One region of the Paenibacillus sp. B46(2026) genome, then DNA from elsewhere that is predicted to be linked to it. Evidence: riboswitches for the same ligand, from Rfam matches in the RefSeq annotation. Region 1 holds a riboswitch; the other holds the start of a gene.

Region 1 (15,322 bases):
AGGTAACCTTGTGAAGAAAAGAATAATGGCATCGTTCATGACCCTTTGTATCCTGCTGTCCCTTATGGCATCAACGGCATTGGCTGAAGAAACACCAAAGGCAGCGGGAGGAACTGATCTGGCCCCGTCGGCACGCTCTGCGATCTTAATGGATGCAGACACGGGAACCGTCATTTATGAGAAAAACAGTCATGATCAGCTGCCTCCGGCGAGCATTACGAAGATTATGACGATGCTGCTTACAATCGAAGCGATCGACTCGGGCAAGCTGAAGCTGACCGACAAAGTAAGAACGAGCGAATATGCAGCTTCCATGGGCGGTTCGCAGATCTTTCTGGAGCCCGGGGAAGAAATGACAGTTGATGATATGTTAAAAGGGATCGCGATGGCTTCAGGCAATGATGCCTCGGTGGCTATAGCCGAGAAGATTGCTGGCTCGGAAGAAGCCTTTGTACAGCTGATGAATGAGCGTGCGAAGGAGCTTGGCATGAAGGATACTCATTTTGCCAACTGTAACGGCCTTCCGGTGGATAATCATTATTCTTCCGCCCATGACATTGCCGTCATGAGCCGTGAACTGCTGAAACATTCCGGGATTACGAAGTACACCGGTGCATATCAGGATTACCTTCGCAAAGATACGGAAAAGCCATTCTGGCTGGTGAACACGAACAAGCTGGTTCGTTTTTATCAAGGGGCAGACGGTTTGAAAACAGGTTACACGTCCGAAGCGAAGTTCTGTCTCTCCGCAACAGCGTCCAAGGATGGACTGCGTGTCGTTTCCGTGGTACTCGGTGAACCGAATACCAAAACACGGAACAGCGAAGTGTCTTCGATGTTTGACTATGCCTTTAGTCAATATACAATGAAGGCTCTCTACAAGGCAGGAGATCTGCTGGGCAGTCTGAAAATCGAAAAAGGTGAAGTTGCCGAGTTGCCTCTGAATGCCACGCAAAATTATAGTGTGCTGATGCGCAAAGACGCCAAATCCAATGACATCCGGCATGAATTGTTGGTTGCCAAAGAATTGAAAGCCCCGATCAAAGCTGGGCAAAGTATAGGTAAACTGGTGGTTTACCAGGGCAACGACGTCATTAAGGAATTCGACATTCAGGCGCCACAGGACGTGAATAAAGCTGGCTGGTGGAAGCTGTTCAAGCGGACGACGTCCAACCTGTTTGATTAAACGGCGAATTACGCGAGTTCCACACATCCTTCGAACATATTTTGTAGTTAAATAGGGTTTTTCTTCTAGTTTTGTCGGGGGGCAGGAAAAGCCTTCGGAAACGTAGAAATCCTTGTTCAAGACAGGGAGGAGAGTGGGCAAACGTGAACTTGCATGTGGAAATGGAACACCATCGCGGGATTCTGATTGTACGATTATCCGGGGAGCTGGATCACCATACAGCTGACATGGTACGGATGCAAATGGATGAAGCTATCCAGCGGAGACAAAGCGAGCATCTGGTACTCAGCCTGAAAGATCTGCAATTTATGGATAGTTCGGGTCTGGGTGTCATTTTGGGAAGATACAAGCTCATTAAGAATAAAGGCGGCAAGATGGTGGTCTGTGACGTCAATTCGCCGGTGTACCGTTTGCTGGAAATGTCGGGTTTGTTCAAGATTATGCCGATATACGAAAATGAGGGAACTGCTCTCTCAGGTCTGGAGGTCGTCTCATGAATGAAGGAACAGGGACAAATTTCATGAATCTGCAATTCGCGGCCAAGTCAGAGAATGAATCGTTTGCACGGGTAACCGTTGCTGCATTCATCTCCCAGCTTGATCCAACGATGGACGAGCTCAGTGACCTGAAGACGGTCATTTCGGAAGCCGTGACCAACAGCATCATCCACGGATACAACAATAACTCCGAGGGTGTTGTGTCCATCCAGGCCGAGATTCGGGAAGACATGATCACAATTATTGTGGAAGACCGCGGTGAAGGAATCGAAGATCTTGAACTGGCGAAGCAGCCGCTATATACGTCCAAACCCGAACTTGAGCGGTCGGGCATGGGCTTCACCATTATGGAAAACTTTATGGATGAATTCGAAGTCAGCAGTGAGCCCGGCAGAGGCACCTCCATCAAGATGAAGAAAAGGATTGAATCCAAGAAAGCATTGTATAATTAGGGGTTGGTGTTCTTATGGATGCTGAAGTGAAACCATCTTCACAGACCTATTTGGACGATGCCGAGGTCAAACGGCTGATTGCGCTCAGTCAGTCGGGTGACCATGTCTCACGGGATACGCTGGTGAACTGCAACATCAGACTCGTCTGGTCCGTCGTACAGCGTTTTATGAACAGGGGATATGATCCGGAAGATCTGTTCCAGATTGGTTGTATCGGTCTGCTCAAGTCAGTGGACAAATTCGATCTCAGTTATGACGTGAAGTTCTCGACCTATGCGGTGCCGATGATCATCGGAGAAATCCAGCGATTCCTGCGGGATGACGGCACCCTGAAGGTCAGTCGTTCACTCAAAGAGATGGCTAATAAAGTCCGCAAGAAAAGGGACGAACTGTCCAAACATCTGGATCGTCTACCGACGATCAAAGAAGTAGCCGCAGAGCTGGGGGTAACCCCGGAGGAAGTCGTATTTGCCCAGGAAGCAAACAAACCACCGACCTCAATCCATGAGACGGTATTTGAGAATGACGGCGATCCCATCACGTTAATGGATCAGATTGCCGACGAGTCTCAGGAACGTTGGTTTGACAAACTGGCGCTAAACGAAGCCATCGGTGGTCTCAGTGAGCGGGAGCGGTTAATCGTCTATCTTCGGTATTACCGGGATCAGACGCAGTCCGAGGTTGCCAGCAGGCTGGGAATATCTCAGGTGCAGGTCTCACGTTTGGAGAAAAAAATACTGCAATCCATCCGCGACCAGATCGCGCAGTGATTTCAGTGATTGCGACAACATTATTGGCGCTTATGCACCAATATACGACAACTAACAACCTTCTATCGCGCTTTATGGCGAGGAAGGTTGTTTGTTGTTAGAGAAACAAAGCGAATATCCCCACTTTTAACTCCCTTCCTGTCTACTCCCCCAGCATATTTATTATAAACGTTTGGAAATGGGAGGACGACTGGTAGCGGAGGGATGGAATCGGTCAAAAGGAGCGAAGCGTTCGCCTTTAGCACCGGATTTCCTCCTTGAAAAGGAGAGTTCAAGAAATCCGGGGATAACAGCGACCAATGACCGATCCATCCCGCAGCGCCCGCACCCACCTCCCGATCTTTTTCCAACCAGTCTGTAATAAATTTGCACATTCTTCAAATACTAACCTAAATTACGCAGTAAAGGAGTGCTATGGATGTCCCAGACACCCACTCCAATGGTCTATATTCGTCTGCGCAGCCGTATTCGCATCCAGAGGGGCAGAGCAGTCAAGCTTGGAGACATTGCACATGTGCTGACCTCTTCTGACGATCAGGAGGACAGGTTACTGGAGCTTGAACTGCTGCGCCCTGGACCGGAGGACGGCAATCTGATCCTCATTGATATATTGCAGATTATTCCCCGAATTCGGAACATCCTGCCGGAGGTAAGCGTGGAACTGATTGGATCAGGCCATACGCTTGTTGAAGTCATTGCGGGAAATGGTCAACCTTCCAAGTCCCTGTTCATTCTGGTTTGGCTGCTGCTGTTCTTTGGATCAGCCTTAACCATTATGAATTTTCATGCCGATGTGAACATGCAGGAAGTACAGATTCGAATTGTGGAGATGCTTACTGGGCATCGGGACGAACATCCCTATCTGTTCCAAGTGGCGTATTCCATTGGCATTGGATTCGGAATGGCAGTATTTTTCAATCATTTGTTCAAGAAGAAGTGGAATGAGGAGCCTACCCCACTGGAAGTAGAGATGTTCCTATACCAGCAAAATGTGGATAAATATGTGGTGATTGAAGAAAGCGAACGGATGCATGAGCAGGAACGCGGGGAGATGAATGCGGATGAGCGTTCTTAATGGAGCAATCAGCATTGTATTGGGTATTGCAGGGGGAATTGCCGTAGGAAGCGGCGTAATTGCGCTCATTCTGGTGCTCGATATGATTCCCAGGTTGGCTCAACTTACGCAATCGTATGACAAGACGCACTGGTACGAAGGGGGGCTAATTGGTGGTTCACTGCTCGGGACGGTGGCGGACTTCTGGCACTGGAAAATGCATGGGGTGCTGCTGCTCAGCCCGATCGTTGGTTTGTTCTGTGGCGTGTTCATCGGATTGCTTGCAGCGGCGCTCACCGAGGTGCTTAACGTGCTGCCCGTGCTAGCCAAACGGCTGGGCATGAAACCTTATTTGTTTGGATTACTGCTCGCCATGATTTTAGGCAAAATGACAGGTTCTCTGTTTGATTTTTTTATATATCAGCGGTAACTCGTGGCCATAGGAGGATGGAAGATGGATGAACGAACAGAGCACACAGGCCAGGAAAATAGTGAAGGTATAACGGAAGAGATGTTACACAAGTCTGCTTATGAGATTCAGAGGGAAGAAGAGGAGAAGGCTTACAACAAGAAAAAACAAAATGAAATGTCCGACAGCATTGAGGAATCGGTGCAATATTGGCAAGAAAACGATGATATTTCCCCACGCATGAGTGAGAATAAATATACACTGCAACAGGTTATGGGTCTTGGAGAATCATTCGACGTTACCTTAAGAGAGATGGTTCTGGGTGGCAAGCATGTTGGATTACTAATGTTGAGCGGGTTTGCCAAAGACGAAATTCTGCTTGAAGTATTAAAAAGGTTAACTTATCTTACACCTGATCAGGTATCCGAACATGCGCTGAAATCGTATTTTGAATGTTATATTCCTCATATTCAGGTGGAAAAAGTGGACAAGATGAGTGCCGTCATCAACAAGGTCCTTACCGGGATGAGCGCGATGTTTGTAGAAGGGGACCGCTCCGTTCTCATTATGGACACCCGGAGTTACCCGGTACGTTCACCGGAAGAACCTTCTTTGGAAAGGGTCGTAAGGGGTTCCAGAGATGGCTTTACCGAAACACTCCTGACCAACGTGACATTGGTGCGCCGCAGAATACGCGACCCTGGACTGAAGTTTGAGATTATGCAGGTAGGGCGAAGAACTCAAACGGATGTCTGCGTGGTATACATTGATGATATTGTGGATAAAGTGCAAGTGGATTCGGTCCGTGAAAAAATACAACGGGTCGATATCGATGGCATTCCGTCCGCCGACAAGCAGCTGGAAGAAGCGATTATCAATAAGGGGTGGAATCCATTCCCGTTGGTGCGCTATTCGGAACGGCCGGATGTGACTGCATCCCATCTGCTGAATGGAAGAGTGGTCGTTTTCGTGGATACCTCTCCCAGTGTGATGATCTTGCCCACCACGTTTTTCGACCTATGTGAACATGAGGAAGAGAACAGACAGACTGCCTTCATGGGAACATACCTGCGCTGGGTCCGCTTTGCGGGTATTCTGATTTCTTTGTTTTTGCTGCCTCTGTGGCTCCTGATGGTTATTGATCCTGCGATCAAACCGGTGGGGCTGGAATTTATCGGTCCACAGGAAAATGCAAAACTGCCGCTCATTCTGCAATTCCTCCTGATTGAGCTTGGCGTGGATTTGCTGCGGATGGCGGCGGTTCATACCCCTACACCGTTGGCTTCAGCCATGGGATTGATCGCAGCCATTCTGATCGGGGATATGGCTGTGAAAACAGGATACTTTGTTAACGAAGTCGTGCTGTACATGGCCATTGCAGCGATCGGTATGTTTGCCACGCCGAGTTACGAATTGGGACTTGCCAACCGGCTGGTCAGGTTGGTTCTGCTAATCGCGGTGGCGATGTTTAAAGTTCCTGGATTGGTCGTGGGCAGTACATTGCTCATACTGGCGCTCACGGTTCACCGGTCGTACAACTCTTCGTATCTCTGGCCTTTTATACCGTTTAATGCAAAGGCCTTGGGCAACTTTTTATTCCGGCATCCGTTACTAGAAAATAAAAAACGTCCATCATTTAACAAAACACGTGACAACACCAAAATGTCCGATGATCCGGACGGCGAACTGCGAAAAAGTAAAAAACACAAATGATCTTCCGAAAAATCCATTCATCTCGCTGCCTAATTTGATATACTGGTGTAAAATCATTGGAATAGCTACTGTTCCAGTATATAAAAAGTGAGGAATGCAGATTATGTATTTACATGGTACAAGTAAAATAAATGCGCAAGGACATTTGGAAATTGGCGGAGTCGATGCAACAGATCTGAAAGAACAATTTGGAACTCCCCTGTACGTTGTGGACGAGCAATTGGTTCGTGAGCGTTGCAGAGAGTACATGGAAGCATTCCGTGCTTCCGGACTGGGCTTCCAGGTTGCTTATGCAAGTAAAGCATTCTGTGTAATGGCGATGTGTGCCCTTGCAGCTGAAGAAGGACTTTCCCTGGATGTCGTATCTGACGGTGAACTATTTACTGCATTGCAAGCAGGATTCCCGGCTGAGCGCATTCATTTCCACGGTAACAACAAAACGCTGGAAGAGATCGAGATGGCTCTTGATGCGGAGATCGGATGCTTTGTTGTTGATAACTTCAATGAATTGCATCTGTTGCAAGCTGTAGCAGCGGACAAAAATCGTAAAGTAAACATTTTGCTTCGTGTGACGCCTGGTGTTGAGGCACATACGCATGAATATATTTCTACAGGTCAGACGGATTCGAAATTTGGATTCGATATCGGCAATGGTACAGCATTTGAAGCGATTGACTTGGCTTCCAAGCAGTCTAATCTGGTTCTGTTGGGTGTTCATTCCCACATCGGTTCTCAGATCTTCGAAGTTGAAGGCTTCCAAATGGCTGTTCAACGTGTTGCTGAATTTGCAGCAAGTGTATATGAGCGTCTTAACGTTGCTTTCAAAGTGGTTAACCTTGGTGGTGGATTCGGAATCCGTTATATCGATGGAGATACGCCGCTTGAAGTTGCGCAATACGTGAAGGCTATTACCGATGCGGTTAAAAATCATTTTGCTCAAATCGGCTATGCCGTACCTGAGATCTGGGTTGAACCAGGCCGCAGCATCGTGGGTGAAGCGGGAACAACGCTGTATACCGTTGGCACAAGCAAAGACATTCCAGGTGTGCGTAAATACGTTGCCGTTGATGGTGGTATGACCGATAACCCACGTCCTGCTTTGTATGAATCCAAGTATGAAGCCGTACTTGCCAACCGTGCGAAAGAGGCTGCTCAGGAAACAGTATCTGTTGCGGGTAAATGCTGCGAGAGTGGTGATATGCTGATCTGGGATCTCGACTTGCCAAAAGTGGAAAGCGGCGATCTGCTCGCTGTAGCTTGTACAGGTGCATACAACTACTCCATGGCAAGCAACTACAACCGGATTCGTCGTCCGGCCGTTGTGTTTGTCAAAGACGGTCAAGGAGATGTAGTGGTGCGCCGTGAGACGTATCAAGATATCATCCAGAATGACCTGGTACCTGCACGTATTGGCAAACAGCCAGTTACTCGCTAATTCGTCAAAGATAATGCGTTTCTGCATTATTCAGGATATATGGATTTTACAGTTGAAGCAGATGAAAAGGGAACTTCCTTTTTCGTCTGCTTTTTGTGTATTCGGACTAAATTGTGAAAAAAGTTGCCGTTTTTTTTGCGATCCAGACATTTTCGGTGTACACTAAGAAAAGTGCTGTAATGCTTGGCCCAGGGTCATGCGATTTGGCACCATTAATGATGGTCAATACGAAAGGAGTCATTTACATATGGCGAAACAAGCGAAAATTAAATTGGCAAACGGCGGAGAAGTTTTGATCGATCTGTTCGATCAAGAAGCTCCAAACACAGTAGCAAACTTTGAGAAACTGGCTAACTCCGGTTTCTACAATGGTCTTACATTCCACCGCGTTATCCCGGGCTTTGTAGCTCAAGGCGGATGCCCTAACGGTTCCGGTGCAGGTGGCCCAGGCTACACAATCAACTGTGAAATCAACCCGAACAAACATGAGCGCGGAACACTCGCTATGGCACATGCTGGCCGTAACACAGGTGGAAGCCAGTTCTACATCTGCTACCAACCGCAACCACATTTGGATGGACAACATACGGTATTTGGTAAAGTAGCTAAAGGTATGGAGTTCGTGGACGCTTTAGAAGGTAAAGACAAAATGGAAACTGTTGAAGTTGTAGAAGCTTAATTCCTTCAGCTTAACGGATCCAAACATGGAGTGCTTCTTTTATAGAAGCACTTTTTTTATTTTTGCATACGTTACATACTTGAAATCGATGATTGGAAAGGATGAATGATACCTTGGATATAGTTACTCAGCTAAGCTTGTTAAAACAAATTTATAGTGATCGAACGTTGTGGGACGAAGAACTGCAGGCATCACGACATGTCGTTCCGGATAGTGTATCCGTTCAGGAGCGAGAAGCGCTTGAGGCCGCCGGGCATGAACCGAATCGATTTGTGTGTCCGCAACATGATGAAACGATCACTGAACTGATAAAACTTGCGCAACAATGGACGCTGAATGAAGCAGCACAGGCCTTTGTCTCCTCTTTGTGGTCAGCACCCATGATCTGGCGCTCGCTTCTTACGGGTAAGCTTATTGCAAGTAATATGCCAGAACATGAACATACACCGTATCCATCTTCGAGCACTTGTAAGATCTGCGGATTAAGTGTAGATCAAGCAACCGACACGACATTGCAATGGTATTGGCGCATGACCAATGGAACCCCTTTAGACGGTGATCCCTTTGGACAGCTACTGGCACTTCGAGAGCTGGCTGCCATACAGGAGCTTCCAATACCAAATGAATACGACCGCTGGACATTCCGAGCGGTGCTAACGGTGCTTCGCGAATTACCTCCCAAAACACGCTACAGCAAGGCAGCAGCAGCGCTCAAGAAGGAACGTCTTTTGCCTACACAAAAGGAATATGCCTATCGTGACTTGCTCGAGACGTTAGCTCTGATTGGCATTCTGGATACGCCAGAACACCCCGGAATGATCACGGAATTCACTTCTTACATACAGCGTGACGAGCGTCCCAATGTGCGGGTTGAGGTGCAAGCGCCTCTGGCGTGGTGGGACTCATCTATCGGAATTAATGAGAACAACCTGAACAAGATATTCCATGATTTTGAACTGAGTAATATATCTCTTGCGGATGAGCCTGAGGAGAACCCAGCTGTAAAGGACACGATCTTAGGAGCATTGGAGAAGAAGAGAAGTGTTCGGGGGAAAGTACCAAAGGCATCTCCTGATGCAGGTACCGGGGAGGTACAGTCTGGAGATGTGTATGCTGTTCGGATTCGGGAAGGTGTATGGGTGACCGTATACTGTCACGAAGTCAGAGACAAGCGTGTCATCGTCGAATATCTGGATGGTGTCTTTCCAGAGATGCCGGGAAAAGCAGATTTGCATGGGACGTTTCGACCGAGAACGAATGGACGCTGGAAGTGCTCGGCTATTGCGATCGATTCCACAAGTTGGGTCAGAAGAGTAGCAAGAGAGTTCCCGCTTCCGACTTCGCCCCTGCAAGAACCTGACCGCATTCCATTTCATAATGCCAAAGATTTAAAGCATATGGCGAGCTGGTGTTTTCCTGAAATGTAGAATGATACGAAGGATATGAACTGGATCTCAACAAAAACCGTGTCTCTTGGGAGGAAGCGGTTTTTTGTTGTTTCTTAGCTTATTAAAAGTTAGTATGTGACAAAAAGGAACAAAAAACAATTGATTTTTTGGCAGTAAAGTGCTAACATCCAATTAATAACGAAAGCAATCCTTCAGGGCAGGGTGCGATTCCCTACCGGCGGTGATGCAGGAAGTGTAAGGACACAAGTCCAGCACTTGATGCAAAGTCCGTGACCTGTCTGCCTGTGGCAGATGGCTGATCTGGTGTAATTCCAGAACCGACAGTATAGTCTGGATGGGAGAAGGAGAGGTGCAGACCTAACTGGTTTGCATTCAGCAGGAGTATTGCTGCACAGTCACGATTTGTAATGTCTTGCACTGTGCAGGGAAGAGCCGGTTACGCCGGACAGTTCCATACATATGCCACACTATAGAAGCTCTTTACCTGTAATTGATGTTCATTAAGGTATGTGTCTATTTTCACTTGCCCGAAATGAAGTTTTAGGCAAAGTGTTGGCGTGCTGTATCCATTTCACTCCTGCTGGTGACAATTGTCTCTCATCATCCCCATCGAACTGATTGTTCGACGGGGATTTTTTTCATAATCAAGACTTTAGACCGCGGGGTGAACGGATTTGGAAATGATCAATGATGAATTTTATATGGCACTGGCACTTGATATGGCGGAACGAGCACAAGGACAGACGGGAATTAATCCGGTCGTTGGATGTGTAGTTGTGAAAGAAGGGCGTATTGTAGGCCTGGGAAGTCATCTGAAACGTGGAACCGGTCATGCAGAGGTGCATGCATTGAACATGGCAGGCAGTGACGCAGCAGGCAGTACGGTATACGTTACACTCGAGCCCTGTAGTCATTACGGCAAGACGCCACCTTGCAGTGAACGCCTGATTCATGAAAAGGTGAAACGTGTTGTGGTATGTTGTGAAGATCCAAATCCGCAAGTATCCGGCAGGGGCATAAGCATGCTCCGTCAACAAGGCATTGAAGTTGAAGTTGGCGTATTGCGTGAGCGTGGAAGACGGATGAATGAAAAATTCATTAAATTTATTACAACGGGTCTACCTTTTGTGACGCTGAAGACAGCTACCACTTTAGATGGCAAGATTGCCACTCGCAGCGGAGACAGCAAGTGGATCTCCAACGAGCCCGCTCGTGAGATTGTGCATGCTCTTCGTCATCGTCACCAGGGAATTATGGTTGGCGTCGACACGGTGATTGCCGATAATCCGGAGCTTACAACCCGTTTGCAAGTGGAAGGCATCAGTCCGGTACGCATTGTGGTGGATTCCAAGTTACGTCTTCCTTTAGGTGCAAAAATGGTCAAGGATGGTCTAGCCCCAACATGGGTACTGACAACAGACGAAGCCAGTCCTGAAGCTGCTGAGCGTTTGGAAGCCTATGGTGTCGAAATTATACGCTGTGGTCCTGGACCACGTGTGGATCTGTTAAGTGGACTTAGCAAGCTGGGTGAGCGTGAGATTGGTTCAATTTTGCTTGAAGGTGGAGGCACCCTGAATGGAGCCATGCTGGAGGCACGGTTGGTTGATCGACTGCTCATGTTTATCGCTCCGAAGATTGTAGGCGGATATGATACACCTGGAAGCTTCCGCTTCGAGGGTGTGGAACGTATGAATCAGGCGATTCAATTGAATCAGCTGGAAATCGAACAAGTTGGAGATAATATCAGCATCGGCGGTATTCCGGTGTGGCCTGAATAATAAATGGATCATAATGTAATAAGTTAGGTTCTTAGAAATGATCGAGGGAGGCGGCAGCATGTTTACCGGTTTGGTGGAAGAAGTCGGTCAGATTCGGCGTATTGGTCGGAAAGGCGAAGCGATGGTCCTGAATATCGGAGCTTCCGCCATCATGGACGATCTGAAGATTGGCGATAGTGTGGCAGTGAACGGGGTATGCTTAACTGCGACAACGCTGGAAGGTGGAGGCTTTACTGCCGATGTGATGCCTGAAACGTATCGCCATACCAATCTCAGTCAATTGCAATCTGGCAGTAAAGTCAATCTGGAGCGAGCCATGCAATCAGGCGGCCGTTTTGGCGGTCATATCGTTCAGGGCCATGTCGATGGTACTGGAGTGATTGGTAGTATAACACGTGATCAGAACGCAATTGTGTTTGAGATCAAACCCGATGATCCCCAGTTGTTCAAATATCTGATCCCCAAGGGGTCAGTTACACTGGATGGCATTAGCTTGACCGTTGTCCATACGTCCCAGACCGCATTCACGGTTTCCATTATCCCTCATACGATTGGTGAAACTGTACTAAATGTGAAAAAGACAGGGGATACCATCAATATCGAATGCGATATTTTGGGCAAGTACGTGGATCATCTGCTGCAGTATGGGAGAGGACATCAGGAGACGGGTGCGGGCAAACCGCGCAGTATCAGTGAAGATTTTCTTGCCAATCACGGTTTCGCATAATGAAAGTGCAACAATAGATCAATATGAATTGAGAATGATTCCTTTACACGAGAACGTAGAGAACAGAAATAAACTGGAGGTGGACTAATGTCAAAAAAATCCATTTTGGACACGGTAGAAGAAGCCATATACGATCTCATGCGTGGTAAACCCGTCATTGTTGTGGATGATGAAGATCGGGAGAATGAGGGCGATTTTATCGCTTTGGCCGAAAAGGCAACACCTGAAGTGATTAATTTCATGATCACTGAAGGCAGAGGTCTGGTCTGTGTTCCGATTACACAACAACGTGCGGACGAACTTAACCTGAAACCCATGGTTCAACAAAATACAGATTTCCATGGAACGGCCTTCACCGTCTCTGTGGACCACAAAGATACTACAACGGGTATCTCGGCACATGAACGTTCCATCACCGTGAAGGGGCTGATTGATCCTGAAGCCAAAGCTGGGGACTTCCGCAAGCCTGGTCACATGTTCCCGTTGATTGCAAAAGATGGCGGTGTGCTGCGCCGTGCCGGACATACGGAAGCAGCTGTAGACCTCGCTATCATGTGTGGATCCTACCCTGCGGGCGTAATCTGTGAAGTAATCAAGGAAGATGGTACGATGGCCAGACTTCCGGATCTGCAGGAGATTGCCCGCAAGCATGATCTGAAGCTGATCAGCATTCAGGACATGATTCGTTACCGTAACGAAAAAGAGCAGCTGGTTCAACGTGAAGTAGCTGTGCATATGCCAACGGACTTTGGCGAGTTTCAAGCGGTAGCTTATACGAACGCTGTGGATAACAAGGAACACGTGGCTCTGGTCAAAGGTGAGATTGATGGTTCGAAACCTGTACTGGTGCGTGTACACTCTGAATGTTTGACAGGTGATGTGTTCCATTCTCATCGTTGTGACTGTGGTCCTCAGTTTGATGCGGCACTCAAACAGATTCACGAGGAAGGCAATGGTGTACTGCTCTACATGAGGCAGGAAGGTCGGGGAATTGGCCTGATCAACAAACTCAAAGCTTACAAGCTGCAAGAGGAAGGTCTGGACACTGTGGATGCTAACCTGAAGCTGGGTTTTGCTGCTGACTTGCGTGATTACGGGATTGGCGCCCAAATTCTGAAAGATCTTGGGGTTCGTCAGATCAGACTGCTAACAAACAATCCTCGCAAGATCAAAGGCCTTGAAGGATATGGACTTGAAGTCGTAGAGCGTGTCGCGATCCAGATGGAAGAGAACGAGGACAACACGGTGTATCTTCATACGAAACAAGCCAAGTTGGGTCATATGCTCAAGTTCGATGATATCGAGCAGAACGAAGAGTAAATGAACGTTAGATGATAGGCTTTCTTTATGTAATTTATGGAAGTAGTTAGGTATGGATTGAGTTGCTTACATTTTATTCTATAGTTAGGGAGATGAATTGAATGCCACACTTTTTTGAAGGACATTTGGTATCAGAAGGATTAAAATATGGAGTTGTTGTCGGACGATTCAACGAATTCATCACTAGCAAATTGCTTAGCGGAGCACTTGATGCATTCAAACGTCACGGCGTGCAGGACGATGAAGTGGATGTGGCCTGGGTTCCCGGCGCCTTCGAAATCCCTTTGATTGCTCAGAAAATGGCGGAGAGTGGCAAGTATGATGCGGTGATTACGCTGGGAACTGTCATTCGTGGATCAACTACACATTACGATTATGTATGTAACGAGATGGCTAAAGGGGTAGCGGCAATTAACCTGAAAACAGGCGTGCCTACAATCTTCGGTCTGGTTACAACAGAAAATATTGAACAAGCGATTGAACGTGCCGGAACCAAGGCGGGTAACAAAGGTTGGGATGCAGCTACGGCGGCAATTGAGATGGCAAACTTGACGAAACAGCTAAAATAGTGCTTATTTAATAGTAGTGCCCTGCTTTGCGCAGACGAAAACGGGAGACCGGATTCGGACGGCTTAGCAGGGTTTTGTATTTTTCTGGCGGGAGGATTCGTCTAGTGACGGTAGTTACATACAAACTGGAGACTTTTGAAGGGCCTTTGGATCTGCTGCTTCATCTGATTGATAAGGCTGAAATTCATATCCAGGATATTCCCATCAGCGATATTACCGATCAATACATGGCGTATTTGCATTCGATGCAGGAACTGGAACTGGATATTACGAGTGAATTTCTGGTCATGGCAGCAACACTGCTGTCGATCAAAAGCAAACTTTTATTGCCCAAACCACCGGTAATTGAGGATTTCGAGGATTATGATTATATGGAAGAAGAAGATTATGATCCACGTGCAGAGCTAATTGCGCGTCTGATAGAATATCGCAAGTACAAGGGCATTGCGCGTCATCTTCATGAACGGGAGTGGGAACGGAGCCTTATTTTTTCCAAAGAGCCCGAGGATCTGCGCCCTTATATGCCTGTAGAAGCACCTTCGAACCCGGTTGAGGGTTTGCATACCTCTGATCTGATTGCTGCATTTCAGAAGGCGCTACGCAAGGCTGAGAAGCGTACAACCGTAACTCGGATCAAACGGGATGAAATTTCGGTTAAGGACCGGATACGGGATGTCATCGGCGCTTTGGAAAGTATGGGGCCGGGAGGCAGACTTTTATTCTCCAAGTTAATGGATGAGCATATCTATCGCCATGAGATTGTCGTGACGTTTCTGGCGGTGCTGGAACTGATGAAGATGAAGCAGATTGTCTGTTATCAGGAACGGATGTTTGAGGATATCGTTATGGAGTGGAGAGGGGAAACAAAGAATCATGGATTTTCCGAAATTGAAATCGATTATTGAAGGCCTGCTGTTTTTGTCCGGAGAAGAAGGTCTGAGTATCAAACAAATTGCCGAGATCGTCGATCAGCGAGTCGAGCTGGTAACGGACGCGATTGAGGAAATGATCAGTGAATTTACACAGCAGGGACGAGGTGTACAGATTCTCAAAATCGCTGGCGTAGTCCAGCTGGGCACCTTGCCTGAGCACGCAGTGTATTTCGAGAAACTTGCATACTCTCCAGCACGTACTTCCTTATCGCAGGCAGCTCTGGAGACGCTGGCCATTGTGGCGTACCGGCAGCCGATTACACGGGTTGAGATTGAGGAAATCCGTGGTGTAAAATCGGAGCGTGCTATTCATACACTTGTGAATAAGGATCTGATTATTGAAGTGGGACGAGCCGAGGCGATCGGACGACCAATTCTCTATGGAACGACCA
Region 2 (15,322 bases), 390 kb from region 1:
TCCGGATCTTCTGGAATATCTTTTGGCCAAGGCTTGTTATCCAAGTGTCTAATCTGGCTTAATAAATCCCAAAAAGCTTTTTCATAGGCCAATACATCCCTGATCTCTTTTTCCTTTTCAAAAAATAAAATCAATGAAGAATATTCTCCGAATGAACGAGAGCATTCTCCATATTCCTTGAGTATGTTTGATACATTACGTTCTGCAGACTCGTCTCCGAAATTAGAAATAAAGCCGTATCGGAGGTGACCCAGGGCAAAAGCCTGCGTAGCTGGAATACAGGGGAATCGAGCCTCCCGGTCACTCATTTTGGAAGAGAATAAACGGTAAGCATCTCTCTTCCAGGCTTCGAGAGGGACCTCCTCATTCTCAATCTCAGAAGATGAAAACAACAACGACATGAACAGTCCTCCTTTTACCTATAGGATATAACCCAAGGGTAAAATGGTGACAGTCCAACTTATTTTTGTTAATGAGACATGCAAGTGATCGATGTAATACACATACATATCACTTATCTAAAACGGATGAGGTGATGTGTTGTTTTTTAATATCAAGGAGTTGCAATATCATGCCAAGCCTGATCGACCCGACCCGGTGTACGCAAGAAAATTACAAGAAGTACTGGGAGGACAATTTGGCGAAATTACCGTAGCCATGCAGTATTTATTTCAAGGCTGGAATGTCCGTGGAGATGGGAAATATAAGGACCTTCTTATGGATACGGGAACCGAAGAACTCGCTCATGTTGAGATGCTGGCTACGATGATCGCTCGATTGCTGGACAATGCTCCACTGGCCACACTGGAAGAAGCTGCCAAAGATCCAGTTATTAATGCGATACTCGGTGGGAGTAATCCACAACACGCCATTGTAAGCGGCCTTGGAGCAGCCCCAACCGATAGTAATGGGTACCCTTGGAATGCCAAGTACACAATAGCAAGTGGTAATTTATTGGCTGATTTCAGACATAATCTAGCAGCAGAATCTCAAGGCAGACTTCAAGTTGCCAGACTATACGAAATGACCAATGACCGTGGTGTGAAAGACATGTTGTCGTGGTTGCTGGCTCGAGATACCATGCATCAGAATCAGTGGATTGGAGCAATAAGAGAACTTGAAGAAAAAGAAGGAGTTGTTGTACCGAGTACGTTCCCCAAAGAACTTGAGAAGAGAGATGTTGCGTACGTTCTCTTTAACTTCTCTCGTGGTGATGAGAGTGCAACCGGGCGATGGGCTCACGGTCCAAGTATGGATGGGCAAGGAACTTTCCAATATGTTCAGCATCCTCAACCTTTGGCACCTGCACCTAAGCTTCCCCCAGCGCCGCCGTATATTTTTGATACCCCACCTGAGGTTCTAAGAAAAGGAAGTTCAGCGGATGTACCGCCGTATATGCCATAAGAAATTGATTGAAAATGGATAAGGGGAAACAGAATATATTCTGTTTCCCCTTTTCATTAACAAAATGCGTGATTCTAGATCATGCACTTCCATTTGTTTTTTGAGGTAGGAGCCAATACCCAGAGATTGTTAACTGAATGTTTACATAAAATTAGGAAGGTAACAGAAACTAGAATAGTTAGTCAATTGAGAAAGGAGGACAAGCATGTTTTTTTATCGTGAAGACCTGATCAATATGATCGTACCAGACAAGCCTGATCCCGCGGCAGCAAAAGTATTGCAAGAGACGCTTGGCGGCCAATTTGGCGAAATGCGGACGATGATGCAATTCTTCTTTCAAAGCAGTAATTTTCGGGGGAATGCCACGCAGTATAGAGACCTGATCCGCGGTGTATTTATTGAGGAATTAAGCCATATTGAACTGGTGCAACAAACAATTAATCAGTTATTAACGGGTGCCGGAGCAGAAGGCGCGGGAGATGCAGGGGTTGACGGTGCTCCATTGGATGAAGCGATTAAACATGCCAACCCGCATCATTACATCATGGGTGCTCAGAGCTCACTGCCTGTTGATGCTGCAGGTAATCCATGGCTTGGGAATTATGTGTACGATCATGGGAATCTGGTAAGCAACTTACTTGATAATATTGTGTTGGAGTCTACGGGTGTGTTGCAAAAATCAAGAATATATGAAATGAGTACCAACAAAGCATTCCGTGAAACGCTGGGTTTCCTGATTGTTCGTGATAATGCGCATCAAAATGCATTTGCCAAAGCACTGGAGACCCTAGGCGTGAATTGGGGCAAAATATTCCCGATTCCCAACTATGATATTAATAAATATCCGGAATGCCGGAAATATGTAGATATGGGCTTCCACAATGCGCAGTTTAATTTCCGTCTAGACAATACGCGTATCGCTGAGATTTTCAGTGGTCAAACGCCAAGTCGTAATGGTGGGGAACTGCAGGTAATCGATCCCCCACAAGGATATCCACTTCCTTATATGCCTGAACTTCCAAATGAGCATAGCCCAGGGATACATGATCTCAATGCATAGAGAATGAACAATCGGAACCAAAAAGAGACACTTGTGGTCTCTTTTTTTGCAACGAACACAAAAAAGGAACCCCATGCTGGGTTCCTTTATGTGTTACATGAAGATGTGTTACTGCGGGCGTTGTTGATTCGAATACGTGCCAAAAGATTGACCATTAGTTGAGATATTAGGAGTGTTATATGGCTGCTCCAAATAAGATATGTGTTGTGAAGATGAGTGTGCAAGTTGTTGTGCGAGACTGGAGATTTGTTGTAATTGCTGGATAGCGGTTTGATGTCCTTGCAGTGCGGTCTGGATCATATGTGCAGCTTGTTGCTCGCGTTGTGCCAATTGCTCCAGTTGTTGAGCGTTGCTTTGTTCTTGTCTAAGTAATTGTTGGTATTGCATCGAAGCCTGTTGTGTTTGTTGCGTAAGTTGTTGAGCCAATTGTGTAATTTGCTGCGATTGAGAGAATTGATTCATGTGTAAAAACCTCCTATGTGTTTTGATGTACCTGTGTATTATGTAATGCGGTTCTGAGAAATATTCAATCTTTCCTGTTTCATTCAAATGAGGATTATTTTATGAACATGATTCGCTGTGGATTGGGAAGGCTACCTCTAGTGACCTAAAATGATACAGAAAAGGAATGACAACATGAGTAAAGCATCGACTAACGCTACAGAAGAAAAGAAATTGAAATGGTGGCAATTGAGTCTGCTAGGTGTGGCAGGAACCATTGGTACAGGGTATTTTCTGGGTTCCAGCCTTGCGATATCGATTGGTGGTCCAGCTGTGTTGCTGGCCTATATCTTGGCGGCCTTGGGTACATATGTAGTTTTTGATGCGCTCGCGAGAATGACAGCGGACCATCCGGAACAAGGGTCTTTCCGTTCATATGCTAAGAAAGCCTTTGGAAGTTGGGCAGGTTTTTACAGCGGATGGTTCTATTGGTTTTCGGAGTTGCTAATTATGGGAAGTCAGCTAACCGCGTTGTCCATTTTCTCTAGGTTCTGGTTTCCGGCTGTACCGCTCTGGATTTTTGCTGCGGGATTCGGAATTGTGGGTCTTTGTATTGTATTCTTCGGTAATAAAGGATTTGACCGGGTTGAAAATGTACTGGCTATCATTAAAATTGCTGCCATCATCATGTTCTTGGTGCTTGCCATCGCTCTTCTCGCAGGATGGATTGGGGGAACCAAGTATGAACATAAAGTACCGATGGATATGGCAGCGATTTTCCCAAAGGGTGGCATTGGCTTGTGGTCTGCGTTTCTTTTTGCGTTCTATGCCTATGGAGGTATTGAAGTGCTTGGTATTATGTCATATCGGCTTCAAAAACCGGAGGATGCCCCAAAGGCAGGAAAAGTCATGCTCATTGCGCTATCCACAGTATATGTCGTATCCATTGGATTGGCGTTAATTATGGTTCCTTTGAATGTATTCAATCCCAAGGAGAGTCCATTTGTACTGGCACTTAGTAGTGATCACCTTGCTTTTGTCCCACATTTGTTTAACGGGGTGCTCATTGTAGCCGGATTTTCAACGATGACAGCTTCGCTATATGCGGTGACGTCTATGATTATTACCCTCGCTCAGGAGGGGGACGCCCCGCAGTTATTTTCTCGAAAGTGGAAAACGAAGTATCCGTTATTTGCTTTGTCCCTTATTGGTTGTGGTTTAGTTGGTACGATCATAATGTCCATGTTACTCCCAGGCAAAGTATATGAATACATCACGACTGCAGCTGGACTGATGCTTCTGTACAACTGGTCTTTTATTTTGTTATCCTCCGGTAAACTGTTGAAATCAGGCAAGTTCGATGTGATCAAACGCTGGATTGGCTTATTGTTAATCGCAACTGCAGTCACAGGAACGCTGTTTCATGCACTCAGTAGACCAGGATTCTATATCAGCTTATTGCTTGTCTCTCTCATTGCCATGAGTGACGTCATTGTACAACGGATTCGCAAGAAGAAGTCTGAGACCAAAACATCATCAAACCCTAAGAAGGGCGAAAACGAAAAAAATGAGCAGCGTTCTACGGGTATAAGCAGTTATCACATCACGGGTATTCGGCTACGCAAAAAAACAGACTCAAATAAAGAAGAGAAATTGTAGCGCTTTATATCCAAAGTAACAGCCAAAACCGATTAAAGACAGTCCGGATATGAGAGAAATCCCTTTAAGCACAGCAGTAGTGAGATACTTACGAAAAAAACTCACGGCAGTCGCCATGAATAGATCCCACAGAAGTACGCCAAAGATGATAGAAAGGGGGTTAAATAGAGACATCAGGAATCCTTGAACAAATGACTTGGAAAGCTCCGAATGATCACCTCTCATTTGAGAAGGGGCAGGGTTTCCTGCATTTTTCATACTCTTTAAACCTGTATAGATGAGTACAAAACAACCAAACATCCAGAGGAATACCCTTACAAATGGAACTTCAAGTAGATGTACGATGCCAAAATACACGAGCAGCATGTAAATGATATCGGCTGCGATGGCTCCTAGTCCAACAAACCAGGCAGGCATGAACCCACCTCGAATACCCTTGTCCAATTGCGCAGCATTGATCGGTCCAATAGGGGCTGAAAGTGATAACCCCAGGATCACATAACCTAACATGATATAAATACGATGTCCTCCTTTCCATACAGTACAGCATACTCTTCAAAGTGCTTTTGTAGGACATGATTAATGAAGGCAATGTATACTTTGTGCACGATTGAACCATATTAGTCGGAAATAAAGGGGGTGATTGTGTGCTTATGCATTGGATAAAGGAGGTATTTACATCACAAAAGAAAGGAGAATCGTTCAATAAACGAACACAACATTCAAAAATTCTGGATATTTCGCTAGAAGATAAACTTAACAGCATTATCAAGGCATTTGAGTATAGTCCTGATTTTGTAGTTCGTGAGTTCCCTATGTTAGAGGAAAAGGGCACTTCTCTAGCTGTATGTTACATGGAAGGGCTGACAGATTCTACGCTGTTGGTTGAACTTATGGACAATATCATCCAATGGATGAATACGAATCCTCTTCTGGGAGATCAACAAAGAGATGTGTTAGTGAAAAGAATCTTACCCTCCGGAAATATCCGGAATATAGATTCGTCGCAACTCATCTATGAAGCTTTACTAACAGGCCATGTAGTTATACTTATTGAAGGTGTGAAGAATGTTCTGGCAGTGCCGATCACAGGAGGAGCAAGAAGATCGGTGGAGGAACCCACGTCCCAAACGGTGGTCAGAGGACCAAAGGAAGGATTCACAGAGGAACTTACGACTAACATTACCCTTGTTCGACGAAAAATACGGACTCCTGAATTGAAATTCCAGATGCATACCATTGGAGAGTACACCCAGACAGTAGTTGCACTGGCTTACATCCAGGGTATTGCCAAGCCAAAAGTCGTTGAAGAAGTTACCAAGCGTCTTAATGCCATCAACACAGATAGTATACTCGAAAGTGGTTACATAGAAGAATTTATTCAGGATGCACCGCTTACGACTTTTCCAACCATGATCAATACGGAGCGCCCAGATACGGTTGCAGGCAGTCTATTGGATGGTCAAGTAGCCATTATGGTAGATGGTACTCCATTTGCCTTGATTGCACCTGTTACTTTTTTTAATTTCTTTCAAACGCCCGAGGATTATTATCAGCGTTATGATATCTCTACCTTTCTGCGGATTATACGGTTAATCTGTTTCCTCGTATCTTTGTTGCTACCTTCGACTTTCATAGCACTAACCACATTCCAGCAGGAGATGATACCGACCACGTTATTGGTCACCCTGGCCGCACAACGGGAAGGGGTCCCTTTTCCGGCATTACTTGAAGCCCTGCTTATGGAAATTACGTTCGAGGTCATTCGTGAAGCTGGAGTTCGAATGCCGCGCGCCATTGGACCTGCAATCTCCATTGTTGGTGCGTTGGTAATCGGACAAGCTGCCGTAGAGGCGGGATTGGTCTCAGGCGCGATGGTCATTGTGGTTTCCTTTACAGCAATAGCGAATTTTGCTATACCCTATTTCAGTATGGCCACAGCAGTAAGGCTATTGCGTTTTCCGTTTATGTTGCTGGCAGGCACGCTCGGGTTATACGGCATATTGGCAGGAGCAGTGCCATTGCTTGCACACCTGGTATCTCTGAAGTCATTTGGCGTTGACTACCTCATGCCATACAGTCCGTTTTTCAAGTCAAATATGAAGGATCTTTGGTTGAGAGTACCATGGTGGGCGATGAAGACGAGACCCGATGAAAAGTCGAATACGAATAAAACGAGACAAGCCCCTCACCAATATCCGTCCGGATCGGATAACATTGTAGACCGTATCAATGAAGCTGAGAACGAATAAGGAGCGATTTATATGATTCGTTTGCAGTCCATATTCATCTTACTTATACTCGGACTGATCACTGCTGGATGTGGAAATCGTACAGAATTAAATGATCTGGGCATCACAACGGCAACAGGATTTGACAGGCAAAACGGAAAGTGGATCATTACCTATCAGGTTATTGTACCGCCAGCGAGCAGTTCAATTGGATCGTCGTCTGGTGGATCTCAATCGCCCGTGAACACATTTTCATCAGAAGGCAAAACGATTCGGGAAGCTGTTGTCCAAAGCAGCGTCGAGAATCCCAAAAGATTATATTTTGCACATACCAATATCGTTCTGATTGGTGAAGAAGCGGCGAGATACGGGATTGCTGAGATAATGGATCACTATTATCGAAATATCGGTGCCCGGGAATCTGCCAAGCTTATTATTGCAGATGGTCAGGCAAGAGAGTACCTCGAAAAACTGATTCCTCCAGAGAAACAGCCGGGGCGTGCTTTATCCGAGATTTTGGAACGGAATAAAGAAAAAGGGTCGTATTATCCCGTGATGAACATCCATGAGGTTGGTCTGAAGATCACTTCAGACAGTGGATCCTCCGGAATTCCTGGTGTTACAGCAGATACACAGGGCAATAACAAACAGAATTCAATTGATATTTTTAAGGAGACATCAATACCCGGGAATTTAAGACTTCAAGGATTAAGTGTATTTCTCAAAGACAAAAAGATTGGGGTCCTGAACCAAAAAGAAAGTATGGGTATCGTCTGGCTAACAGACAGGGTGAACTGGACTAACTTGACCTATACAGGCGCAAAGGGCGAGGTGAACTCTTTTCTTGTGCGCAAAGCAAAAGTGAAGGTCGTTCCTGTGAAAAAGGGGCTTCATTATGCTGTTCAGGTGGATGCAAAGGTCGACGCTGAGTTGGATGAGAGTACATCAGGAGAGGATATAGTAAGTAAACATACCATCCATGAATTGCAGCGACAGGCTGAACAAGTCATCCAAGCACAGATATTGGCCGGGTGGCGAGGGAACCAGCGGCTCCATGTTGATATGTTGGGGATCGCAAACAAAATACATCAAAGACATCCCAAAGAGTGGAAAGTTTTAAAAGATAACTGGTCCAATGAATTGGCACAGATGGATATTAACATAAACGTAAACGTAACTCTGGAACGAGTAGGTCTGCTTCAAGATTCTTTCAGCAAGTTGCTTGGCGAACAGAAAGACTAACACCAAGGAGAGGTTCAATCATGAAATTAGCTAGGGAGCTTCGCGTATCCGAATTGGCTGTTTGTCTTTCCCTATTTGAAGTTGGGAGTACAACTTTGTTTCTTATGGGCGGAGAGGCCAAACAGGATGCATGGTTAGCCATGCTCGCCGGGGCTGCTGGTGGCTTGGTGTTACTACTCCTACATCTGGCTATTCATCATCAGGAACCTGAATTGGATTTGTTTCTACTGTGTCGCCGCTATATGGGGAAAATATTAGGAACAATCGTAAGCCTTTCATTTATAGGTTATTTCGCCTATGAAGCTTCACGAAATTTACGTGACATCAGTGAAGTCACTGAATTGACCTTACTGAACAGAACATCCATGTGGATCATCAGTATGATCACAATTATAGTCGTATCCAATACCGTACGATATGGATATCGTGTACTGTTTCTCATGTGTATGATTCTGTTTCCACTCATGGCACTAGGCTATACGTTAATCAGCTTCTTAATTCCGGCAACAGGTCTTTTTCACTCAGATCTGGTATTGCCCGTAATGGAGAATGGTTGGAAACCGATTTTTCAAGCTGCTTTTCCGGAAATTGTCTCCTTTCCATTTGGGCAGGTTGTCTTATTCCTGGTCTTTTATCCCTATGCTCGGAAAGGCAGGAATCTTAATAGAGCGGTGATCATCGCCTATATCCTAACGGCTCTCGCTTTAACATTTATCAATCAACTTATCATTTTTGTCTTGGGTCCTCAGATTGCTACTTATAGTACACTTCCACTTTTGGAGACTGTGCAATTAATCGAGTTGACTGAAGTGTTTGAACGGATGGATGCCTTGTTTACTTTACTCCTTTTCCTGGGATTAGGTATTAAAATGGCTGCATTTTTCCATGGAGCTGTGATTGGACTGGAAAGAGTAACTGGAGCGAACTATAGGAAATGGGTGTTTCCAGTAGGGCTTGTTCTATATGGGTTGTCTTTTTTATCACCGACATTTACAGAACATATTGAGATAGGGCGAGGATTCACGTTGAATTATACTTCTCCTGTATTTCAGATCTTTTTACCCGTACTCCTATTGGTTGTCATCCTTTTGAGAAAGAAAGGTATGCAGAAAAACGAAAAAAACTAGCAAGCAAGTTACCACTTGCCACGATATAAGAACCATTCCACGAAACACCGTTTGAGTTGGTTGGGGTAAACCACCATGACTGTCATTTCGCCAAATTGTCCTCCCAACACTTCCTGAACCTGACGTGCAAGCATGGGATCGGGACGATCTACTTTGACTTGATAAATTCAAAATTTGTTTAACCTGTCTATTGGGAATTAAACAACAAAATAAACAAAAAGACAAAGCAGGAGATTGGAAGCTTCTCCTGCTTTGTCTCATCATTTCACTACAACATATCGTTAGACGTCGTTCCAATGATAACTATTCTGAATCCGGTCTTTTGACCTGAAGCGGTGGGGGAATGAGCCAACCTTTTTCTTTGTTCATTTGAAGAATTCGTAAGCCTAAAGCGGTCTTGGTTGCATGATATTTGGCGAATAGCGCGCCAATATCTTCTCTGATTGATTGCCCAATCGTTTGGCTTGCAGCAACTAGACCCATGGATGTATCGGCTGTTACTTTTGCAGCAATCTCAGGATCTGTGAATCTTGCGCCAGCCGGGATATCTTCAAACGCTACATGTGGTCTTTCCGGTAGTGTTGGTGCAGGGGCAATACCATTTTCAGTCAATAGTGTGTCGCATTCTTTAATTTCGAGTTTGGCTTGGTCCAGCAGGTCTTCCAAGATTTTCTTTAAATCTTTATCTCCTGCATGACTCATATAAGCTTGATAGCAAGACACAGCGCCTTTGGCTATTGTGGAACATTGCCATACACTAAAGATTTCACCATAATGCATCGGCTCGTTCTTGGGGTTGCCACTTAGAATACCCATGATTTGATTTCCCTCCAGTAGGTTAATTTATCACCAACTTATGATCGCCTGTATTCTATAAAATTATGCACTGAACAGGGAATGGAGGATGCTATAGTTATTAACATCATTTTTATTATGTAAACCAATACGAATCTAAACTATTTTATCTTGTTATTCAAAAAAGGAAAAACCAGCAGAACAGGTCTGCTGGTGGGAGTGCAACATGTATTTTTAGACTGGAAAAAGTGGGTTTCCATTCATCCCAATCCATAGGTTAGATTGTTCAAGCTGTCCAGCCAGATGTAATAACCAATCTTCGCGTCCCTTGGTTGCCATCACCTGAACGCCCATTGGCAAACCTTCAGGTGTTATATGCAAAGGTACACTTATCGCAGGCTGGCCTGTTAAATTCGCAAGCTGGGTGAACGGTGTATACGTAAGACTTGGCTCAAACATTTCATAGATGAGTTGTTGCTGCTGGGTCTTGTCCAGTTCGCTGATCCGCATGAGGTTACGGATCTGTTCATCATGAGGTGTCAATTCTCCAATCTTGGGTGCAGAAAAAGCATTAACGGGTGTGACGTAGAAGTCGTAACGCTCAAACAAAGTGGACATCTGAGCAGCAGCTACATCCCATTCAGCCAGACTATGTACAAATTCTGCAGCGGACACTTTTTTGCCAGCTTCAGCCAGAACCCAGGATTCAATCTCCATATCGTCGGATGTTAATGCTCTACCCATGGAACGTTCCATGGATGAGATCATCGCAGCCATTTCGCCGCTGTTCATCATGTAATAGTTCTCCATCAGCTTGACTCCATTGACCGGACTCAGCTTTTCTTCAACGTAATGCCCCTGATCTTCCAACCAGCCAACCATTTTATATACCGCTTCTTTGGCTTCTGTGCTGACGGGTGTACCTACAGGTGAATCTGTTGTGTACGCAATTTTCAGTTTGCGTTGATGAGGATAGCTCATATCTGCCAAGTAACTGCCTGGGAATAATGGCGCATGAAACGCAGCTTCAGGCTGAATGACTTGCAAAGTATCGAGCAGGGCGGCACTGTCCCGAACCGAGCGGGAGAGGGCAAAATCAATTGATGCGCCTTGCCATTGACGACCAACTCCGGGGCCTACAGGTGTACGTCCGCGCGTTGGTTTTAAGCCAAACAATCCGCTAAAGGAAGCCGGAATACGAATCGAACCGCCTCCGTCACTGGCTCCAGCAAGCGGAACAATCCCTGAAGCTACTGCCGCGGCAGCGCCGCCACTTGATCCACCTGGGGAGTGATTGATATTCCATGGGTTGCGACTTGGACCATGGAGACGGGGCTCGGTAATATTTTTTAAACCAAATTCTGGCGTATTGGTATGTCCTATGATGATAAAGCCTGCATTGCGGAGTCTAGAGACATAGTTTGAATTCCGAAGTGCACGATGCTCGCTGAACAGGCGTGAGCCTGAAGTCAGAAATTCACCTTCCAAGGATTGGGAAATATCTTTCAGGAGTAGGGGAACACCGGCAAAAGGTTGTTCTCCAGGGCGAACCAAGCCAGCTTCTTGCCGTGCACGGGTTTCATATGTACGAATGACCGCATTAAGTTGCGGATTTACTTCTTCAAGGCGTGCAAATGCCGCTTCCAACAATTCAACCGGGGATACTTCCCGGGATCGGATCAGTTCAGCCAAACCTACGGCATCGTAGGAGGTATATGAGAATGAAGACATTATGATCGTTCCTCTCTGAATATAGTTCATCTGTTATTCCATATGTCATCGTACCACCGGATTAGATAAAAGACAAAAATGATCGAGTATCGAGTAATGAAGAGAAAAAAAGCACTACTCATCGAATTTGATGTGCAGTGCTTTCATGTTTATATTTGATCCTTTGATAAAACATCGAATTACTCTGTACGAAGCTTCGGTGCCGTACCAGACGCAGTTGATGATCGTTCCTGCTGTTTGGAAATGGCGAAGAGGGCCACCCAGATCAAGATAAACCCAAGCAACTGCTCCCATGTAATCAGCGTCCGGAAAGCAATCCAGTTCACCAACACACCTGCCATCGGGAAGCTCAGTTCCGCGAGAGTTGCGACAGAAGCTTTGGTCGACGATAGACCTTTATAATACAACAGAAGACTAAGCAGACCTGGTAACAATGCCTGACCGAGAATGTTGAGGATGACAGCAGTCTGTTCACCCGTTCCGGATGGGAGTGTCCAGGCAGCACCTTCGTTCCACGTCATAAAGATCAGGAGCGGGAGAGCAACGACGAAGCGAAGGGAAGTAACGGTCTCATAACGCGCCTGTCCCAGCATCAATCGGCCCATTACGGTTGAACCTCCCCATAAGGCAGCAGCCCCAAGGGATAACAGGCTGCCTGCATGAATCCAGTTGTCCCAGTTACCTAGTGGCAGTGTGAAGCCGAATGTAAGCAAATATGTTCCTGCAAGTGCAATGAACAACAGTCCGCCGAAGCGACGAGGCAATGTCTCTTTCAATAACAGCTTCGCCAGAACGATAGCGAAGAGTGGCTGCATTTTTTGCAATAACAGTACCGTGTTTGGATCGTTATGTGTAAGTGCCATGGTGAATAATACCGTTGCGAGTGCTGAACCACCCCATGAGATAAAGATCACGGCAATCCAGTGGCGAGCGCGCAGGTTCTTCAGATCAGCCCGGAATTTCCACAGCACGGGAATGGCAATAAGACTGACGATGATATGTTCCACGAGTACAATCTGTGTGGATGTCATCGTTTTAAGCAAAATAATGCGGAAGAGTGGATCCACACCCCATAGGGCGGCGCCGAGCACAACCAGCCAGAATCCGGTATTACTTCGTTCCTTGCGGTAAACGGTTGATGCAGATGATGTCTTTTCCATATTCAGGACTCCTTCGTCAGAACACGGAATCTTCAGTTGGCAAAATCGACAAAAGCCCCCGTTTTGGTATATACCAAATAAACGGGGGCTCATCCAAGGACATGCGTCAGGAAAGAGGCCTTCCCGTGAACGGCATGTCCATGTGTTGATCTTCTCTCATCCGGACTGTACCGTCGGCCTTGGATTTACACCAAGTCAGTCGCTACATGTCCTTAGTTAAGAATAAATAGCGAGTCGCGGGCTGGTTCCGAAGAACATCACCGCCGGTTGGGAATTGCACCCTACCCCGAAGATCCTATTCAATTATATAGTGTGTTGAACAAGCTGTAACATTAATAAGTTCATCTTATTCCTGTAAGCGCTAGCAGTTCAAGTGTTTTTTTAGAAAACGATTTTCCAGCTTCCTTGCTGTCTGCGAAGGAGCACGATCTGACCTGCGTGATACGCATCGTGAAGAATCCAGCGGGCAAGTTCGTGTGCCCACTTCTCTTGAGAGTCCATATAAGCTGCTTCCAGATCGGACTCCTGTAGCGCCGCCAATTGATCTCGCAACTGCTTAGCTAATCGGGTTGTACCCTGTTGCAGTGTATTCCATCCATCTGCGTCCGTTGGATCTCCAGAATTCCCAAACGTGTATTCATTGGAGTCTGCAGCAGGAAGGGTAGGCTCCTTACCTTGCATGCGACATAATAAGCGATGGTTGTAATAATACATATGGTTAACCAACTGCCAGATGCTTAATCCTCCTGAAGGCGGAATCCAGGCTGCTTGTTCTGCTGTAAGACCTTCCAGGGATTTTGACAATGGCACAATCCAGTTACACTGATCCCAGGTTTCATCTTTTTGAATAAGTAAGACATCTAATGCTGTAGTTTTGGTCATTCATTTATTCCTCCTTGAGTACTATTGTGGTGTAACTAGCTAAAACTGCTTAATGAGGTTACACTTAATATAACACATCAAAGATAGGACGTAACCCTCTTTATAAAATAAAGATGGTTACACAGAGCGGAGGCATGAATGGACAGGTTATGGACCGATTTTGTAAACAGTGATTATCACGATTGGCGTGGGGGAGATCGATCGGAGGACAGGCTGGGGAAGGCAGACTGGCAACAATACTTTCTGGATCGATGGCAACTTAACGCTTCTGTCCCTGCATCTCCAGAAGATGAGTTGTTGATGAGGAACTTTAGGAATGAATTGCGGACCCTGGGAGCCCGTGTCTCTTCTGGAGCATCATTAACGGATGAGGAAAAACAATGGTTGAACGGCGTTATGGAAGCAGGGTATGTAACAAGACGATTGACTTCATTTGATCAGGAAATGAAACTCCAACTGGTAGCCGTAGAAGCTCATTGGCACCAGGTTATGGCTGAGGTAGCTGCTGACTTTGCAGTGACTTTGGTGGAAGGAGAAGCGGGCAGAATTCGGATATGTGATAATTCGGATTGCCGCTGGATGTTCTATGATGATACCCGAAGCAGAACACAGAAGTATTGTGATGATAAGATGTGCGGGAATCTGATGAAGGTCAGAAGATTTCGAGCGAAACGAAAAACCCAAAATTGATAAATATTAACAATAACTATATAATGTATATATACTAGCGAAACAATAGTCAGAAGCCGTACGGATTCGTATGCAGGATGTGATCGTCTTTCAAACCAAATATGATGGGAGATGTGCCTTGTGCGGACAAGTTATCTGTTGAAAAATGGCTGTGTGTTGTCGATGGATGCTCGAGTTGGACAGTATAAGAGGGCGGACGTTTTGATCCAGGATTCACTGATCACCGCGGTTCAGCCCGATCTGGATATTCCGGATGCGGAAGTCATTGATGCTTCATCCATGATTATTATGCCTGGGCTGGTGGACACACATCGGCATGTGTGGGAATCACTTGTCAAAACAGCGGGAACCAACTGGTCCTTGCCAGTCTATTTGCAAAATCTCTATTATGGTGCGATGGGCAGCAAGCTCCGTCCACAAGATAGTTATATTGCTAACCTGCTCGGTTCCATCGAAGCGCTTAATGCAGGAGTGACGACGGTGTTGGATTGGAGCATGCCGTATTCTTCCGAGCACACGGATGAATTGATTCGTGGACTTCAGGATGCCGGGATTCGGGCGGTATTTGCTCATGGAGTCCCTGGGGAGACGAACTACTGGAATCGGGATAGTCTGCTCACGTATTCGAATGATGTGAGAAGAGTCAAAGAACGTTATTTTTCATCACTGGATCAATTGCTTACGTATGGACTTGCCATTCGTGGTCCGGAGTTCAGTCATTGGGATACAACTGTGAAGGAGATCGAGCTAGCCCAAGAGCTGGATGCAATCTGTTCCATGCATGCCGGATTTGGCAGTTGGGGATCGGTGGATCGTTCTATTAGTCACTTGTATGAAGCGGGGCTGTTAAGTCCACGAGTGAATATCGTTCATGGTAACACCATGGGCATGGACGAATAC

Evidence for each region. Region 1 has a riboswitch for FMN ahead of ribD (bifunctional diaminohydroxyphosphoribosylaminopyrimidine deaminase/5-amino-6-(5-phosphoribosylamino)uracil reductase RibD). Riboswitches for the same ligand answer to the same signal wherever they lie in the genome.
Region 2: it holds a riboswitch for FMN, as region 1 does, so the genes downstream of both, AC1S8V_RS17325 (DMT family transporter) here and ribD (bifunctional diaminohydroxyphosphoribosylaminopyrimidine deaminase/5-amino-6-(5-phosphoribosylamino)uracil reductase RibD) in region 1, are expected to answer to the same signal.

Annotation. Positions count from the first base shown of each region.
Region 1 covers NZ_CM165907.1:4,282,562-4,297,883, reverse strand. The annotation lists gene AC1S8V_RS19215 (D-alanyl-D-alanine carboxypeptidase family protein) at 65-1,186, shown strand; gene spoIIAA (anti-sigma F factor antagonist) at 1,330-1,683, shown strand; gene spoIIAB (anti-sigma F factor) at 1,680-2,135, shown strand; gene sigF (RNA polymerase sporulation sigma factor SigF) at 2,150-2,905, shown strand; gene AC1S8V_RS19195 (stage V sporulation protein AA) at 3,324-3,980, shown strand; gene AC1S8V_RS19190 (stage V sporulation protein AB) at 3,961-4,389, shown strand; gene AC1S8V_RS19185 (spore germination protein) at 4,414-6,081, shown strand; gene lysA (diaminopimelate decarboxylase) at 6,185-7,516, shown strand; gene AC1S8V_RS19175 (peptidylprolyl isomerase) at 7,764-8,195, shown strand; gene AC1S8V_RS19170 (hypothetical protein) at 8,333-9,622, shown strand; FMN riboswitch at 9,788-9,954, shown strand; gene ribD (bifunctional diaminohydroxyphosphoribosylaminopyrimidine deaminase/5-amino-6-(5-phosphoribosylamino)uracil reductase RibD) at 10,279-11,382, shown strand; gene ribE (riboflavin synthase) at 11,441-12,109, shown strand; gene AC1S8V_RS19155 (bifunctional 3,4-dihydroxy-2-butanone-4-phosphate synthase/GTP cyclohydrolase II) at 12,197-13,429, shown strand; gene ribH (6,7-dimethyl-8-ribityllumazine synthase) at 13,531-13,998, shown strand; gene AC1S8V_RS19145 (segregation and condensation protein A) at 14,103-14,903, shown strand; gene scpB (SMC-Scp complex subunit ScpB) at 14,872-15,322, shown strand, end outside.
Region 2 covers NZ_CM165907.1:3,894,505-3,909,826, reverse strand. The annotation lists gene AC1S8V_RS17385 (YqcI/YcgG family protein) at 1-308, opposite strand, end outside; gene AC1S8V_RS17380 (manganese catalase) at 541-1,404, shown strand; gene AC1S8V_RS17375 (manganese catalase family protein) at 1,610-2,464, shown strand; gene AC1S8V_RS17370 (AMP-dependent synthetase and ligase) at 2,573-2,926, opposite strand; gene AC1S8V_RS17365 (amino acid permease) at 3,101-4,564, shown strand; gene AC1S8V_RS17360 (LysE family transporter) at 4,541-5,083, opposite strand; gene AC1S8V_RS17355 (spore germination protein) at 5,218-6,816, shown strand; gene AC1S8V_RS17350 (Ger(x)C family spore germination protein) at 6,829-8,037, shown strand; gene AC1S8V_RS17345 (GerAB/ArcD/ProY family transporter) at 8,058-9,164, shown strand; partial or broken gene AC1S8V_RS17340 (manganese catalase family protein) at 9,209-9,298, opposite strand; gene AC1S8V_RS17335 (DUF3231 family protein) at 9,468-9,980, opposite strand; gene AC1S8V_RS17330 (amidase) at 10,194-11,690, opposite strand; gene AC1S8V_RS17325 (DMT family transporter) at 11,870-12,850, opposite strand; FMN riboswitch at 12,995-13,148, opposite strand; gene AC1S8V_RS17320 (DinB family protein) at 13,232-13,732, opposite strand; gene AC1S8V_RS17315 (CGNR zinc finger domain-containing protein) at 13,871-14,422, shown strand; gene AC1S8V_RS17310 (amidohydrolase family protein) at 14,543-15,322, shown strand, end outside.